Linked DNA regions of Streptomyces collinus Tu 365. The protein of the gene in region 1 interacts with the protein of each later gene in a pairwise test. Links are inferred from orthologs where the notes say so. Each region holds a gene or a part of one and is shown on either strand. Other genes may lie near its edges.

What was found. Proteins that work in one complex are often made in the same cells at the same time.
Region 2: the proteins of rplA (region 1) and thrS interact in binary tests that used the Escherichia coli proteins (3 or more experiments, as listed by UniProt). The link is inferred for Streptomyces collinus Tu 365 from one-to-one orthologs.

What each region holds. Positions count from the first base shown.
Region 1 is NC_021985.1:5,054,186-5,061,057, reverse strand. The notes cover bases 1,347-4,192. They hold rplA (50S ribosomal protein L1), read right to left. Parts: upstream 3,210-4,192; coding sequence 2,484-3,209; downstream 1,347-2,483. Other genes in these bases: nusG (transcription termination/antitermination protein NusG), read right to left, coding at 3,914-4,192; rplK (50S ribosomal protein L11), read right to left, coding at 3,310-3,744; B446_RS22085 (hypothetical protein), read right to left, coding at 1,411-2,313. In the rest of the region: rplL (50S ribosomal protein L7/L12), read right to left, coding at 7-393; rplJ (50S ribosomal protein L10), read right to left, coding at 511-1,041; more of nusG, read right to left, coding at 4,193-4,804; preprotein translocase subunit SecE, read right to left, coding at 4,885-5,169; B446_RS22055 (pyridoxal phosphate-dependent aminotransferase), read left to right, coding at 5,610-6,836. UniProt on the Escherichia coli protein: One of the primary rRNA binding proteins, it binds very close to the 3'-end of the 23S rRNA. Forms part of the L1 stalk. It is often not seen in high-resolution crystal structures, but can be seen in cryo_EM and 3D reconstruction models.
Region 2 is NC_021985.1:1,875,402-1,882,356, forward strand. Bases 1,242-4,170 are described here. They hold thrS (threonine--tRNA ligase), read right to left. Parts: upstream 3,730-4,170; coding sequence 1,753-3,729; downstream 1,242-1,752. Other genes in these bases: B446_RS07815 (potassium channel family protein), read left to right, coding at 1,242-1,724; B446_RS07825 (hypothetical protein), read right to left, coding at 3,822-4,170. Also shown: B446_RS07805 (membrane protein), read left to right, coding at 1-367; B446_RS07810 (HIT family protein), read right to left, coding at 437-997; more of B446_RS07815, read left to right, coding at 1,065-1,241; more of B446_RS07825, read right to left, coding at 4,171-5,069; B446_RS07830 (DUF4365 domain-containing protein), read right to left, coding at 5,066-5,632; B446_RS07835 (3'-5' exonuclease), read left to right, coding at 5,801-6,526; B446_RS07845 (SRPBCC family protein), read right to left, coding at 6,705-6,955. UniProt on the Escherichia coli protein: Catalyzes the attachment of threonine to tRNA(Thr) in a two-step reaction: L-threonine is first activated by ATP to form Thr-AMP and then transferred to the acceptor end of tRNA(Thr). The rate-limiting step is amino acid activation in the presence of tRNA.

The DNA.
Region 1 (6,872 bases):
AAGGTCTTACTTGACCTCGACGGAGGCGCCGGCGCCCTTGAGGGACTCGGCGGCCTTCTCGGCGGCGTCCTTGGCGACCTTCTCGAGAACGGGCTTCGGGGCGCCGTCCACGAGGTCCTTGGCCTCCTTCAGACCCAGGGAGGTCAGCTCACGCACGACCTTGATGACCTGGATCTTCTTGTCGCCGGCACCGGTGAGGATGACGTCGAACTCGTCCTTCTCCTCCTCGGCCTCGGCGGCACCGGCACCGGCGCCACCGGCCACGACGACCGGCGCGGCGGCGGCGGCGGTGACGTCGAACTTCTCCTCGAAGGCCTTCACGAACTCGGAGAGCTCGATGAGGGTCATCTCCTCGAACTGCGCGAGCAGGTCTTCCTGGCTGAGCTTCGCCATGATGGGCGATCCTTCCACTAATTCGGCGGGTGCCGGATGTACTGGGTGTGGCGGGCGTACGTCGGCCCGCTGCGACCCTCGCCGCGTCAGGCGGCCAGAGTCAGAAAGCGAGCCGAGTTACTCGGCACCGCCCTGCTCGTCCTGCTTGGCCCGAAGCGCGTCCACGGTGCGGACGAGCTTCGACGGGAGCGCCTGGAAGACAGAGGCAGCCTGGGACTGCTTGCCCTTGAACGCACCGGCCAGCTTGGAGAGCAGAACCTCGCGGGACTCGAGGTCCGCAAGCTTCTTGATCTCATCGGCGGACAGCGCCTTGCCGTCAAGGACACCGCCCTTGATGATGAGATTCGGGTTGTCCTTGGCGAAGTCACGGAGACCCTTCGCCGACTCCACCGGGTCACCGGTGACGAAGGCGACGGCCGTCGGACCAGCGAAGAGCTGGTCGTCCAGCGTGATCCCGGCCTCGTTGGCCGCAATCTTGGTCAGCGTGTTCTTCACCACGGCGTACTGGGCGTTCTCACCGAGCGACCGGCGCAGCGTCTTGAGCTGCGCCACGGTGAGACCGCGGTACTCGGTCAGCACGGCGGCGTTGGAGCTGCGGAACTTGTCCGTCAGCTCCGCAACCGCGGCAGCCTTGTCGGGCCTCGCCATAGAGCCTCGGCCTCCTTCCGGGTGATTCGGACCGCGCGGACCCGAAGGAGGACTGGGGAAAACGAAACGCCCCGGCGCAGGCGCTCGGGGCGGACTCGACCGGCCGCACACACTCAGGGCGTGTACTCCGGGAGTTCTTCCACAGTCACCTGCGCGGGTCGTCCACTCTTCAGCGGATCCTTCGGCCACCGCACCCTCGGGGGAGCGCACGGCAACGACCAGCGGTCTTTGGCTTCGGTAGGAGAGTACGGGACCGGGGCGCCGTCGAGCAAATCGGGCTCCGGGGGCGCCGCCGCGGCCGTCCCGCGGGGCGCCCGGACGGGCCGCCCCGCGGGCACGCGCGCCGGCCCGCGGCCGGCGCGCGGCGGGTCAGGAGACGGTGCCGGAGCCGGTGCCGCCCGTGACGCCGCCGGACTTCATGAGGTCCTTGAAGTCCTTGGTGTCGCCGGCCGGGGGCGCCTCGGCGGAGACCTTCACGCCGTAGTCGGTGTAGTAGGCCGTGCTGGTCATGACGCCGTTCGCGGTGGTCGCCTTCTCGATCTTCTTGACCAGCAGGCTCTGGTCGTTGACCCAGATGTCGACGGTCTCGGTGGTGACGCCCGCCTGGCTGAGCTGCTTCTTCAGGCCGGCCAGCTGCTCGGCGGTGAGGTTGCTGTTCTTGCCGGCGAGGTCGGCGACCTGGACCGTGCCCGCGTAGTGCGTGGCGTCCGTGCCGGAGACCTTCTCCTTGCCGACCTTCTTCACGTCGCCCGAGGCCAGCAGCAGCTTCACCGACTGGTTCGGCGTGGTGTTCTGCATCTGGTCCTTGATGTACGCGCCGGAGCCGCCGCCGAACTTGGCGAGGTCGTCGTAGGCGTACCTGATCCAGTGCTTGCCGAACTGCTGGGCGAACTTGTCGCTCATCTTCGCGTAGTAGGCGTCCGGCAGGTAGCGGGCCTGCATCGACGTGGAGCCGGCCTGGCGCATGGCGTCGGCCATCTTGCCGCCGGTGTACGTGATGGTGAGGTTGCCCTTGAGACCGCCGCCCCAGGCGAGGGCGCCGTCGGCGGTCATCGACATGGTGTCGCCGAGGGAGGTGCTGGAGCGGACCTTGGCGGACTCGGCCTTGTCGGTGGACTGCTCGGCGGAGCGCAGGGCGGCGAGCGGGCTCATGTCCGTGACGGTCTTGCCGACGGCCTTGTCGCCCTTGTCCGAGCCGCAGGCGGCCAGTCCCGTCAGCGCGGCCACCACCGCGACGGAAAGGCTCACCCGGCGTACGGTCCTGCTGTTCATGTCGTCCCACCCCTATGCGAGAGTCCTGTGCCTGCACGCTGGGCCAGGCCAATGACAGTCGTGCGAAAGGTCGCACACAGAAAGGACGGGCCCCGCACCCGGAAGGTTCCAGGTGCGGGGCCCGCCCTCGCTCACGCGTCGCTGACGCGGCTGCCGGTGGAGCCGGGGGCTCAGACGGCGGCCGGGTCCTCCTCGACGAGGAGGTTGCGGGTGCGGTTGGGGTCGACCGGAATGCCGGGGCCCATCGTGGTGGTGATGGCGGCCTTCTTGATGTAGCGACCCTTGGCGGCGGACGGCTTCAGACGGAGGATCTCCTCCAGCGCGGCGCCGTAGTTCTCCACCAGCTTGTCGTCGTCGAAGGACGCCTTGCCGATGATGAAGTGCAGGTTCGAGTGCTTGTCGACGCGGAACTCGATCTTGCCGCCCTTGATGTCCGTGACGGCCTTGGCCACGTCGGGGGTGACGGTGCCGGTCTTCGGGTTCGGCATCAGACCACGCGGGCCGAGGACGCGGCCGAGGCGGCCGACCTTGCCCATGAGGTCCGGGGTGGCGACGACGGCGTCGAAGTCCAGACGGCCCTTCGCCACCTCGTCGATCAGTTCGTCGGAGCCGACGATGTCGGCGCCCGCGGCCTCCGCGGCCGCAGCACGGTCACCGGTCGCGAAGACCAGGACCCGGGCAGTCTTGCCGGTGCCGTGCGGCAGGTTCACGGTGCCACGGACCATCTGGTCGGCCTTGCGCGGGTCGACACCCAGGCGGAAGGCGACCTCGACGGTGCCGTCGAACTTGGTCGTGGAGGTCTCCTTGGCGAGACGGACGGCCTCGAGCGGGGCGTACAGCTTCTCCCGGTCGATCTTGGCGTCCGCAGCGCGGAGAGCCTTGCTGCGCTTGCTCACAACTTGCTCCTGTGTGTTCTGAAAGGAGTCGTGGTATCCGGGCCGAGCAGGCCCTGCCACGTGCGACCGGCTACGGCCGCATGGACTACTGGGGGTGGGGTCAGCCCTCGACCGTGATGCCCATGGAGCGGGCGGTGCCGGCGATGATCTTCGACGCGGCGTCCAGGTCGTTCGCGTTGAGGTCGGGCATCTTGGTCTCGGCGATCTCGCGGACCTGGGCCTCGGTGATCTTGGCGACCTTGGTCTTGTGCGGCTCGCCGGAGCCCTTCTCGACACCCGCGGCCTTGAGGATCATCTTCGCGGCCGGCGGCGTCTTGGTGACGAAGGTGAAGGAGCGGTCCTCGTAGACCGTGATCTCCACCGGGATGACCCAGCCACGCTGCGACTCGGTCGCGGCGTTGTAGGCCTTGCAGAACTCCATGATGTTGACGCCGTGCTGACCGAGCGCGGGGCCGACCGGCGGGGCGGGGTTCGCCGCACCGGCGTTGATCTGGAGCTTGATGAGCCCCGTGACCTTCTTCTTCTTGGGAGGCATAGCTCTCCGGGTCCTTTCGATTCGGGTCCTGCCGGCATCCGGGGACCACCCGGACGCAGGCATACCGCACAACGATAACGGGTATAGATGCGCGGCCAAAAACCGTGCAGGTCAGACGGGCTGAAGCAGCCTGTCTGACCTGCACGGAAGCAAGAGGTCCAGAAAAGAACTAGTTCTTCTGGATCTGGTCGAAGGAGAGCTCGACCGGCGTCTCACGCCCGAAGATCTCCACCAGGCCCTTGACCTTCTTCGAGTCGGGGTTGATCTCGTTGATGGTCGCCTGCAGCGTGGCGAACGGGCCGTCGGTGACGGTGACCGAGTCGCCGACCTCGAAGTCCAGCACCTGGACCTCGACCTTGCGCTGCGGGGCGGGCTTGCCCTCGGCCTCGGCGGCCTCGCGGGCGGCCTTCTCCTCGGCCTCCGGGGCGAGCATCTTGACGATCTCGTCCAGGGTCAGCGGGTACGGGTCGTAGGCGTTGCCGACGAAGCCGGTCACACCCGGGGTGTTGCGGACGACGCCCCACGACTCGTTGGTCAGGTCCATGCGGACCAGGACGTAACCCGGCAGCTTGTTCTGCTTGATCGTCTTGCGGTCGCCGTTCTTGATCTGGACGACCTCTTCCTGCGGCACCTCGGCCTGGAAGATGTAGTCCTCGACGTTCAGCGAGACGGCGCGCTGCTCCAGGTTGGTCTTCACGCGGTTCTCGTAGCCGGCGTAGGTGTGGATGACGTACCACTCGCCGGGCAGGAGGCGCAGCTCCTGACGCAGGGCCTCGATCGGGTCGACGGGCTCCGCGGGCTCCTCCGTGACGGCCTCGGCCGTCTCGTCGCCGGCGGCGAGCTCGTCGCTCTCGTCAGCGGCGTCGACGTCCTCGGCCTCTTCGGCGTCCTCGTCCTCGACGTGCAGCGCGGCCTCCTCGGCCGGCTCCCCCAGTTCGGCCTCGGCAGCCTCGAACTCGTCCTGCTCGTCCGCGCCTTCGACGATGTCGAGCTCGTCGTCCACCGACTCGGCGGCATTCCCGCGAGGCTCGATGGCGTCGTTCAGGTTCGGGTCAGACACGATGGCTGCTTCTTCCTGGATACATAGGGGTGGAACATGCGAAAACGGGCGCCGGTACCACGGCGCCCTTCGCTCTTGGCTCAGCCGAAGACGTACTTGGCCGCGTGGTTGAGCCCATAGTCAATCACGGTCACCAAGGCGATCATGATGGCAACGAAGAAGATCACCACTGTGGTGTACGACGTCAGCTGGTTGCGAGTCGGCCAGACGACCTTGCGGAGCTCCGCGACGATCTGGCGGTAGAAGATGGCGAGACGCTTCAGCGGGCCCTTCTTGGCGCGCTTGCCGCCCTTGCGGGCCTTCTTCTTGGACTCGGGCACCTCATCGGCGTCAGGCGTGTCGATGGAGCCCACGGCGTCCGTCATTCGTCCTCACCTGATCCCGGGTCGTGGCCGTGCCGCGCCCGGTTTCTGAGCCGCACGGCGGTGCATTGCTGTACGTACAAGCGCACACATCCTGGCGGTGTGTGTAGCAGGGCCGGAGGGACTTGAACCCCCAACCGCCGGTTTTGGAGACCGGTGCTCTACCAATTGAGCTACGACCCTTTGGTGTCCCCCAACGTACCGCATCCGACCGGGTGCTCGGTGTGCACCGGCCCCGGAACGGCCGCTGAAGGCCAACGAGGTGAGAGTGTACGTGGTCGGCGGGCTTGCGTCGAACAGAAAGTGCCCGCCCAGGACGCCCCGGCCGAAGATCGTCCTGGCCGCGGGCGCGATTCGTACCCCTGTTCACGCCTCGACCCCTTGCTGTTCAGTCCGTGAAACCCGTGTGCCGGGGGCATTTCCGGTCTGGAACGATGGACCCCATGAGCGCTGCAACCCCTCCCACCGAGCGCCGGGTCTCCGCCCGAGTCGGCGCGATCTCCGAGTCCGCCACCCTCGCCGTGGACGCCAAGGCCAAGGCCCTGAAGGCCGCCGGGCGTCCGGTGATCGGCTTCGGCGCCGGCGAGCCCGACTTCCCGACCCCGGACTACATCGTCGAGGCGGCCGTCGAGGCCTGCAAGAACCCGAAGTACCACCGGTACACGCCGGCCGGCGGCCTGCCCGAGCTGAAGGCCGCGATCGCCGCGAAGACGCTGCGCGACTCCGGCTGGGAGCCCGACGTCTCGCAGATCCTGGTGACCAACGGCGGCAAGCAGGCCATCTACGAGGCGTTCGCCGCGATCCTCGACCCGGGCGACGAGGTCATCGTCCCGGCCCCGTACTGGACGACGTACCCGGAGTCGATCCGGCTGGCCGGCGGTGTCCCGGTGGAGGTCGTCGCCGACGAGACGACCGGCTACCGGGTCTCGGTCGAGCAGCTGGAGGCCGCCCGCACGGAGAAGACGAAGGTCGTCCTCTTCGTCTCCCCGTCCAACCCGACCGGCGCGGTCTACTCCGAGGCCGAGACCGAGGCGATCGGCCGCTGGGCCGTCGAGCACGGCCTGTGGGTGCTGACCGACGAGATCTACGAGCACCTCGTCTACGGCGACGCGGTCTCCGTGTCCCTGCCCGCGCTCCTGCCCGAGCTGCGGGACAAGTGCATCGTGGTCAACGGCGTCGCGAAGACGTACGCCATGACCGGCTGGCGCGTGGGCTGGGTCATCGGCCCGAAGGACGTCGTCAAGGCCGCGACCAACCTCCAGTCGCACGCCACCTCGAACGTCTCGAACGTGGCCCAGGTGGCCGCGCTGGCCGCCGTCTCCGGCGACCTGGACGCCGTGGCGAGGATGCGCGAGGCCTTCGACCGCCGCCGCAGGACCATCGTGCGGATGCTCAACGAGATCGACGGCGTGCTCTGCCCCGAGCCCGAGGGCGCCTTCTACGCCTACCCGTCGGTCAAGGGCCTGCTCGGCAAGGAGATCCGCGGCAAGCGCCCGCAGGACACCGTCGAGCTGGCCGCGCTGATCCTGGAGGAGGCCGAGGTCGCGGTCGTCCCGGGCGAGGCTTTCGGCACGCCGGGCTACCTGCGGCTGTCGTACGCGCTCGGCGACGAGGACCTCGTCGAGGGCGTCAGCCGGATCCAGAAGCTGCTGGCCGAGGCCCGGGACTGACCGGCCGGGAAGACCCCCGGCCGCTTCGGCGCCTCA
Region 2 (6,955 bases), 3.2 Mb from region 1 along the record:
CTTCAAGCCCTGGGAGACCCGGACGGTGAAGCTGCCGCTGGTCACCGCCGACGAGGTCGTACGGCTCGCCGCGCGCGCCCCGCTGGGCTGGTACCCGCCGCTGCAGAAGTGGCTCGGCGGCTCACTCGTGCTGCCGGAGCCGTTCGGTCTGCGGCACGCCTGGGCCGACCAGCCCTGGCGGCACCGCTTCATGGCCGACGACGCCCTGCGCGCGGCCACGCCGGTGCTGCGCGTGGTGCACTCGGCCGCGCTGCGGGTCCTGGAGGAGAACGGCGTGAACATCGAGAAGTTCGGCAACCGCTCGTCCGTCCTCAGCGGCCTGGTCCAGGACGCCTCGCCGCGGAAGGCCGACCTGTACGACGCGTGAGCCCGCGGTCGGTCGGTCACGGGACCGGGGCCGGGGGCGGCCGCCCCCCGGCCCCGTGAAGAAGGAAGGTCAGGCGGTCGGCCAGGCTTCCGCCAGCATCTTCCTGGTGTCGGCCAGGAGCTGCGGCAGGACGCGTGTGTGCCCGACCACCGGCATGAAGTTGGTGTCGCCTCCCCAGCGGGGGACGATGTGCTGGTGCAGGTGGGCCGCGATGCCGGCGCCGGCCACCGCGCCCTGGTTCATGCCGATGTTGAACCCCTGCGCGCCGGAGGCGGTGCGCAGGGCCGTCATCGCCTGCTTGGTCAGCTCGGCCAGTTCGGCGGTCTCCGGCCCGGTCAGCTCGGTGTAGTCGGCGACGTGCCGGTAGGGCACCGTCATCAGGTGGCCGCCGTTGTACGGGTAGAGGTTGAGGACGGCGTACACGTGCTCGCCGCGGCGGACGATCAGCCCGTCCTCGTCGGACTTGGCCGGGATCGAGCAGAAGGGGCAGCCGTCGCCGGACCCCGGCCCGGTCGGCTTGTTCTCGCCCTGGATGTAGGCCATCCGGTGGGGAGTCCACAGGCGCTGGAACGCGTCCTGCGTCCCCACTCCGATCTGCTGTTCCGGCTCACTCGTCATGCAAGGCAGCATATGGCTTCGCCCGTTCGCGGCGTGTCGCCGGGGCGGCGCGACGGCGGCGACCGGCCAAGCTTGGCCGGTGGACGACGACAGCCCCGCGGCCCGTTGGGAGCAGCGCACCGAGATCCCCCTGTTCGTGGCGTCACTGGCCTTCACCGCCGTCTATGCGATCCGGGTGCTCGCCGTGGGTCTGCCGTCGAACGTGCAGGACCTCTGCTGGGCCGTGATGGGCACCCTGTGGCTGGTGTTCGTGGTGGACTACCTGGTGCGCTGGCGGCTCAGCGGGCTGCGCTTCCTGCGCTTCGTCACCACGCACGTGCTGCACTCGGTCGTGGTCGTGCTGCCGCTGCTGCGACCGCTGAGGATCGTCCCGCTCTACGAGGTGGTCCAGCGCCGGCAGGGAGAGCCGAGGCTGTCGCTGTACGCCCGGGTGATGTCCTACACCAGCATCTCGACCCTGCTGCTCGGCTTCTCCGGCGCGCTCGCGGTCTTCCAGCAGGAGCGCGGGGCGCCCGGCGCGACCATCCTGACGTTCGGCGACGCCGTGTGGTGGGCCGCCGCGACCCTGAGCACCGTGGGCTACGGGGACGTCGTCCCGGTGACCGCGGGCGGCCGGGCGATCGCGATCGGCATGATGGCCTGCGGCCTGGGGCTGCTCGGCGCGGTGACGGGTTCGTTCTCGTCCTGGCTGATGCAGGTCTTCACGCGCGAGGGCGACGAAAGGCCCCCGAGGAGATGATCCCCGGGGGCCTCGCGCGCACGGCGGGTCAGATCTGCGCCCGCTCCTCCACGACCTTCGCGATCTTGGCGATGGCCTCGTCGAACGGGATGCCGTTCTCCTGCGAGCCGTCGCGGTAGCGGAAGGACACCGAGTTGTTCGACATGTCCTCGTCGCCCGCGATGACCATGAAGGGCACCTTCTGCTTCTGGGCGTTGCGGATCTTCTTCTGCATACGGTCCGACGAGGAGTCCACCTCGACGCGCAGCCCCTTCCTGCGGGCCGCCGCGGCGAACTTCTCCAGGTACTCCACGTGCCCGTCGCCGATCGGGATGCCGAGCGCCTGGACCGGGGCCAGCCACGCCGGGAACGCGCCCGCGTAGTGCTCGAGGAGCACGGCGAAGAACCGCTCGATGGAGCCGAACAGCGCGCGGTGGATCATGACCGGGCGCTGCTTGGAGCCGTCGGGGCCGGTGTACTCGAGGTCGAACCGCTCGGGCAGGTTGAAGTCGAGCTGGATGGTCGACATCTGCCAGGTACGCCCGATCGCGTCCTTGGTCTGGACGGAGATCTTCGGGCCGTAGAAGGCGGCGCCGCCCGGGTCCGGGACCAGGGGCAGGCCCTGCTTCTCGGCGACCTGGCGCAGGGTCTCGGTCGCCTCCTCCCAGACCTCGTCGGAGCCGACGAACTTCTCCGGGTCCTTGGTGGACAGCTCCAGGTAGAAGTCGGTCAGGCCGTAGTCGCGCAGCAGGCCGAGGACGAAGGTGAGCGTCTTGTCCAGCTCCTCGGACATCTGCTCACGGGTGCAGTAGATGTGCGCGTCGTCCTGGGTGAAGCCGCGGGCCCGGGTCAGGCCGTGCACGACACCCGACTTCTCGTACCGGTACACGGTCCCGAACTCGAAGAGGCGCAGCGGCAGTTCACGGTACGAGCGACCGCGCGCGTCGAAGATCAGGTTGTGCATCGGGCAGTTCATGGGCTTGAGGTAGTAGTCCACGCCCTCGTCGAGCTGCATGGGCGGGTACATGCCGTCGGCGTACCAGTCCAGGTGACCCGAGGTCTCGAAGAGCTTCCCCTTGGTCGCGTGCGGGGTGTAGACGAACTCGTAGCCCTCCTCCTCGTGCCGGCGGCGCGAGTAGTCCTCCATCACGCGGCGGACGATGCCGCCCTTGGGGTGGAAGACGGCGAGGCCGGAGCCGATCTGCTCGGGGATCGAGAAGAGGTCCAGCTCGGAGCCGAGCTTGCGGTGGTCGCGCTTCTCGGCCTCGGCGAGGAAGTCGAGGTACGCCTTCAGCTCGTCCTTGGACGGCCACGCGGTGCCGTAGATGCGCTGGAGCATGGGGTTCTTCTCGCTGCCGCGCCAGTAGGCGGCCGCGTTGCGCATCAGCTTGAACGCCGGGATGAGGCGGGTCGAGGGCAGGTGCGGACCGCGGCAGAGGTCCTTCCAGCACAGCTCGCCGGTCTTGGCGTCCAGGTTGTCGTAGATCGTCAGCTCGCCGGCGCCGACCTCGACGTCCGCGCCGTCGTCGTGGGACGCGGAGCCCTTGAGGCCGATCAGCTCCAGCTTGTACGGCTCGTCGGCCAGCTCCTCGCGGGCGGCCTCGTCGGTGACCACGCGGCGGGCGAACTTCTGCCCGCGCTTCTGGATCTCCTGCATCTTCTTCTCGATGGCCTTGAGGTCATCGGGGTGGAAGGGCTTCTCGACGTCGAAGTCGTAGTAGAAGCCGTCCTTGACGGGCGGGCCGATGCCCAGCTTGGCCTCGGGGAACAGCTCCTGCACGGCCTGCGCCATGACGTGCGCGGTGGAGTGGCGGAGGATGCCGAGACCGTCCTCGGAGGAGATCTCGACGCCCTCGACCTCGTCGCCGTCGGACAGCTCGTGGCTGAGGTCCCGCAGCTCACCGGCCACGCGCGCGGCGATGATCGAGCGCTCGCCGGCGAAGAGGTCGGCGGCCGTAGTGCCCGTCGTCACCACGCGTTCTTCCCGCTCGGAATCGCGTTGGATGATCACACGGACGTCTGACACCGGTCTCTCCTGACTGAAGGTGGGTGCGGCGCCATACCAGGAGCGCGCGCACAGGCGATCGTACCGACCCGACCGCTCGGACCGCGAAACGGTTACGCCCGGTCCCCGTCCCCGTACGCGTCCGCATCCCCCTCGCCGCACGCCTCCTCGAACCAGCCGGGGCTCTCCTGGAGGGACTTCATCAGCCGGTCCCGCTCGGCGTCGTCCACCTCCACGGGGACGACCCCGCGGGCGCCGGTGAGCCTGCGGAAGCCGCCCCGGCGCTCCAGCAGGCCCTGGACCCGCACGGGGAGGCCGACGAGGTGGGCGTGCCCGGCGACGCGGTAGTCCTCCTCGTCGAGGGTGACGCGCAGGTGCGGGACCTCGGCCCCGGCGAGCACCCGGAGCCGTACGGTGCCGGCGCCGCGCGGCCCTGAGCGGCGCAGGCGGACCACGGCGCCGGTGATCCGCACCGGCACGGAGGGCTCGCCCCGCAGGTAGCGCAGCCCGGCGGCGTGCAGCGCGGGCAGGTCGCCGGGTGAGAACTCGACGGGTTCGGCGGTGGTGGCACAGCCGTCGGGCACGCCGGGACCCGGTGCCCAGGCGACGGCGACGCGCGCGCCCTCGGTACCGCGGACGAGCGCGGTCAGCGCCTCGGTCAGCTCGCGGCTGACGCCCGCGGCCACGGCGCCGTCGAAGGCGTCCATGCCGCCGGTGGCCCGCTGGTAGTCGATGGCCTCGCGGGTCGCGTACAGGGCCTGGTGGAGGCGGACGGCGAGCGCGCGGCCGGTGGGCACCGGCACGAACGCGGTGAGCCGGCGGCCTTCGGCGGCGGGACTCACGAGGACGTGCTCCAGGAGCGCGGCGGCGGGCCCGCGGTGCCGGGCGCCGTGGTAGCCGGTCCGGGCGCGGGTGGCGAGCGCGGCGGCGAGCAGCATGCCACGGGCCGCGGTGCGCAGATGCTCGTCGGCCGTCCAGGCGGCGGCGCCCGCGGGGCCGTCGGGCACGTCCCGCCACCAGCGGATCTCGTCGCTGGGCACGGTGAGGGAGATCAGCACTTCGCGGGCGGCGGGGGTGGCGCTGCGGGCGAGGGCGTCGAGGGCCTCGCCGAGCAGGTCGTCGCTGTCGGGGAAGGCCCGGCTCTCGGGCACCAGCAGGCTGGTGGCGCCGACGCCGGGTCCCGGCGGGGTCCAGCGGCCGTAGCGGCCGGGCGCTCCGCCGCGCCGCTGCCAGCCGTGCCGGTGCAGCAGGGCGCCGAGCACGGCGGGGTCGACGTCGGCGGGCTCGGGCGGCCGGTGCCAGGCGAGGTCGTCGGGGTGCGGCCGGACCTGGCGGCCGGGCTCGTCGTACGGACGGATCATGGTCTGCCTCCCGTCCCGACCCGCGTCATGATCTCGCACAGCGCCCGGTCGTCGAAGACCCGCGCGGTCGGTATCCGCACGGTGGTCCGGTGCCGGCCGGTGACCGGGTGGCCGGCCAGGTTGACCCAGTAGCAGCAGTGCCTGAGGTCCAGCCGGTCGTGGCCGGCGCGCAGCCAGTCGTCCTGGGAGCGCGGGACGAGCATGACGACCAGGATCTTGTGCACCGTGACGGGTGTGCGGGCGAGTTTGCGCAGGTGGTCGTTGTCCAGCGTGAAGGAGAAGAAGGGGCCCGGCGGGTTCGGCGCGATCTGGTAGGTGCACTTGAGCTGCACCTTGATGGTGACCTCGTCGTCGACGGTGTGCGCGGGCGCGCTGTGGCTGACGTGCCAGTCGATGCCGTTGTCCGGGAAGGGCTGGGACAGCGAGCAGCCCGCGGCCGCGGCGACCGCGTGCAGATAGCCGACCTGCAGTGTCTCCATGCAGGCGGTGGTGGCGAGTGTGCCGCGAAGGGGGCCCGTGCGTTCGGGCAGCAGCCCGCCCCGCTCGGGCTGCAGAGTGGCCATGACCAACAGCCTTCCGAGCCATGAGTTTCCCCGTAGCGGGCCGCTGAACTGCAAAGACCCGTACTCCTGTTGTCTCCGTCCGGCGTACGGCGCAAACGGCCCGGGTATCACCAAACAGGCAGAAGACGGAACGTCACCTGCCTTGGGTGAACGAGGAGTTGTGTGGGGATGACGACCTGGTACGAGGGGCCGCTGGCGGCCTTCGACACGGAGACGACGGGCGTGGACGTCGAGACCGACCGGATCGTGTCGGCCGCCGTCGTCGTCCAGGACGCGCCGGGCACCCGGCCGCGGATCACGCGCTGGCTGGTGAATCCGGGCGTGGCGGTGCCTGAGGCGGCGACGGCGGTGCACGGACTGACGGACGAGCACCTGCAGCACCACGGGCGCTGGCCGGCGCCGGTGATGTACGAGATAGCCGAGCAGCTCGCCGAGCACGCGGCGATGGGGCGCCCGCTGGTGGTGATGAACGCGCCCTTCGACATGACGCTGCTGGACCGGGAGTTGCGCCGGCACCGGGCCTCGTCGCTGGACCGCTGGTTCGAGCGGGCGCCGCTGCGGGTGCTGGACCCGCGGGTCCTGGACAAGCATCTGGACCGCTACCGCAAGGGCCGGCGCACACTGACCGACCTGTGCGCGCACTACGGCGTGACGCTGGAGGGCGCGCACGACGCGGCGGCGGACGCGCTGGCCGCCATGGAGGTCGTCCGGGCGCTGGGCCGGCGGTTCGCGACCCGTCTGGAGCGGCTGTCCCCCGCCGAGTTGCACACGCTCCAGGCGAACTGGCACGCGGCGCAGGCGCGGGGGCTGCAGGCGTGGTTCGCGCGCAGCGGCTCGGAGGAGATCGTCAGCACGGAGTGGCCGCTGCGGCCGGAGCTGCCCGCGGCGGCGTGAGGGCCGTGCGCCGGACACGGAGAAGCGGAAGAGCCGGTCCGCGTGCTGCGGACCGGCTCTGTCCCGGTGGGCGATACTGGGTTCGAACCAGTGACCTCTTCGGTGTGAACGAAGCGCTCTCCCACTGAGCTAATCGCCCGGGAACGCACTGAACAATACAGGTCCCGGCGCCCTTCGTTCAAACCGCTCGCAGGTGCCGCAGCAGTCCGCGCCGTCCGGCCCGCATCATCAGCCGGTGGTTGGCGCGGAAGACGGGCCGTCCCGGTACGGCCAGCAGCCGGAGCAGCGGCTTGCGTACGTCGACCTCCTGGTCGTAGCGGGCGAGTGTGCCGGGGCCCTCGGCGGTGACCGTCCAGCGCGCCCAGCCCTCGATGTCCCCGGACAGGCCGACCGCCAGGACGCCGGCGGCCGGGTCGCGGCGGGTGGTGC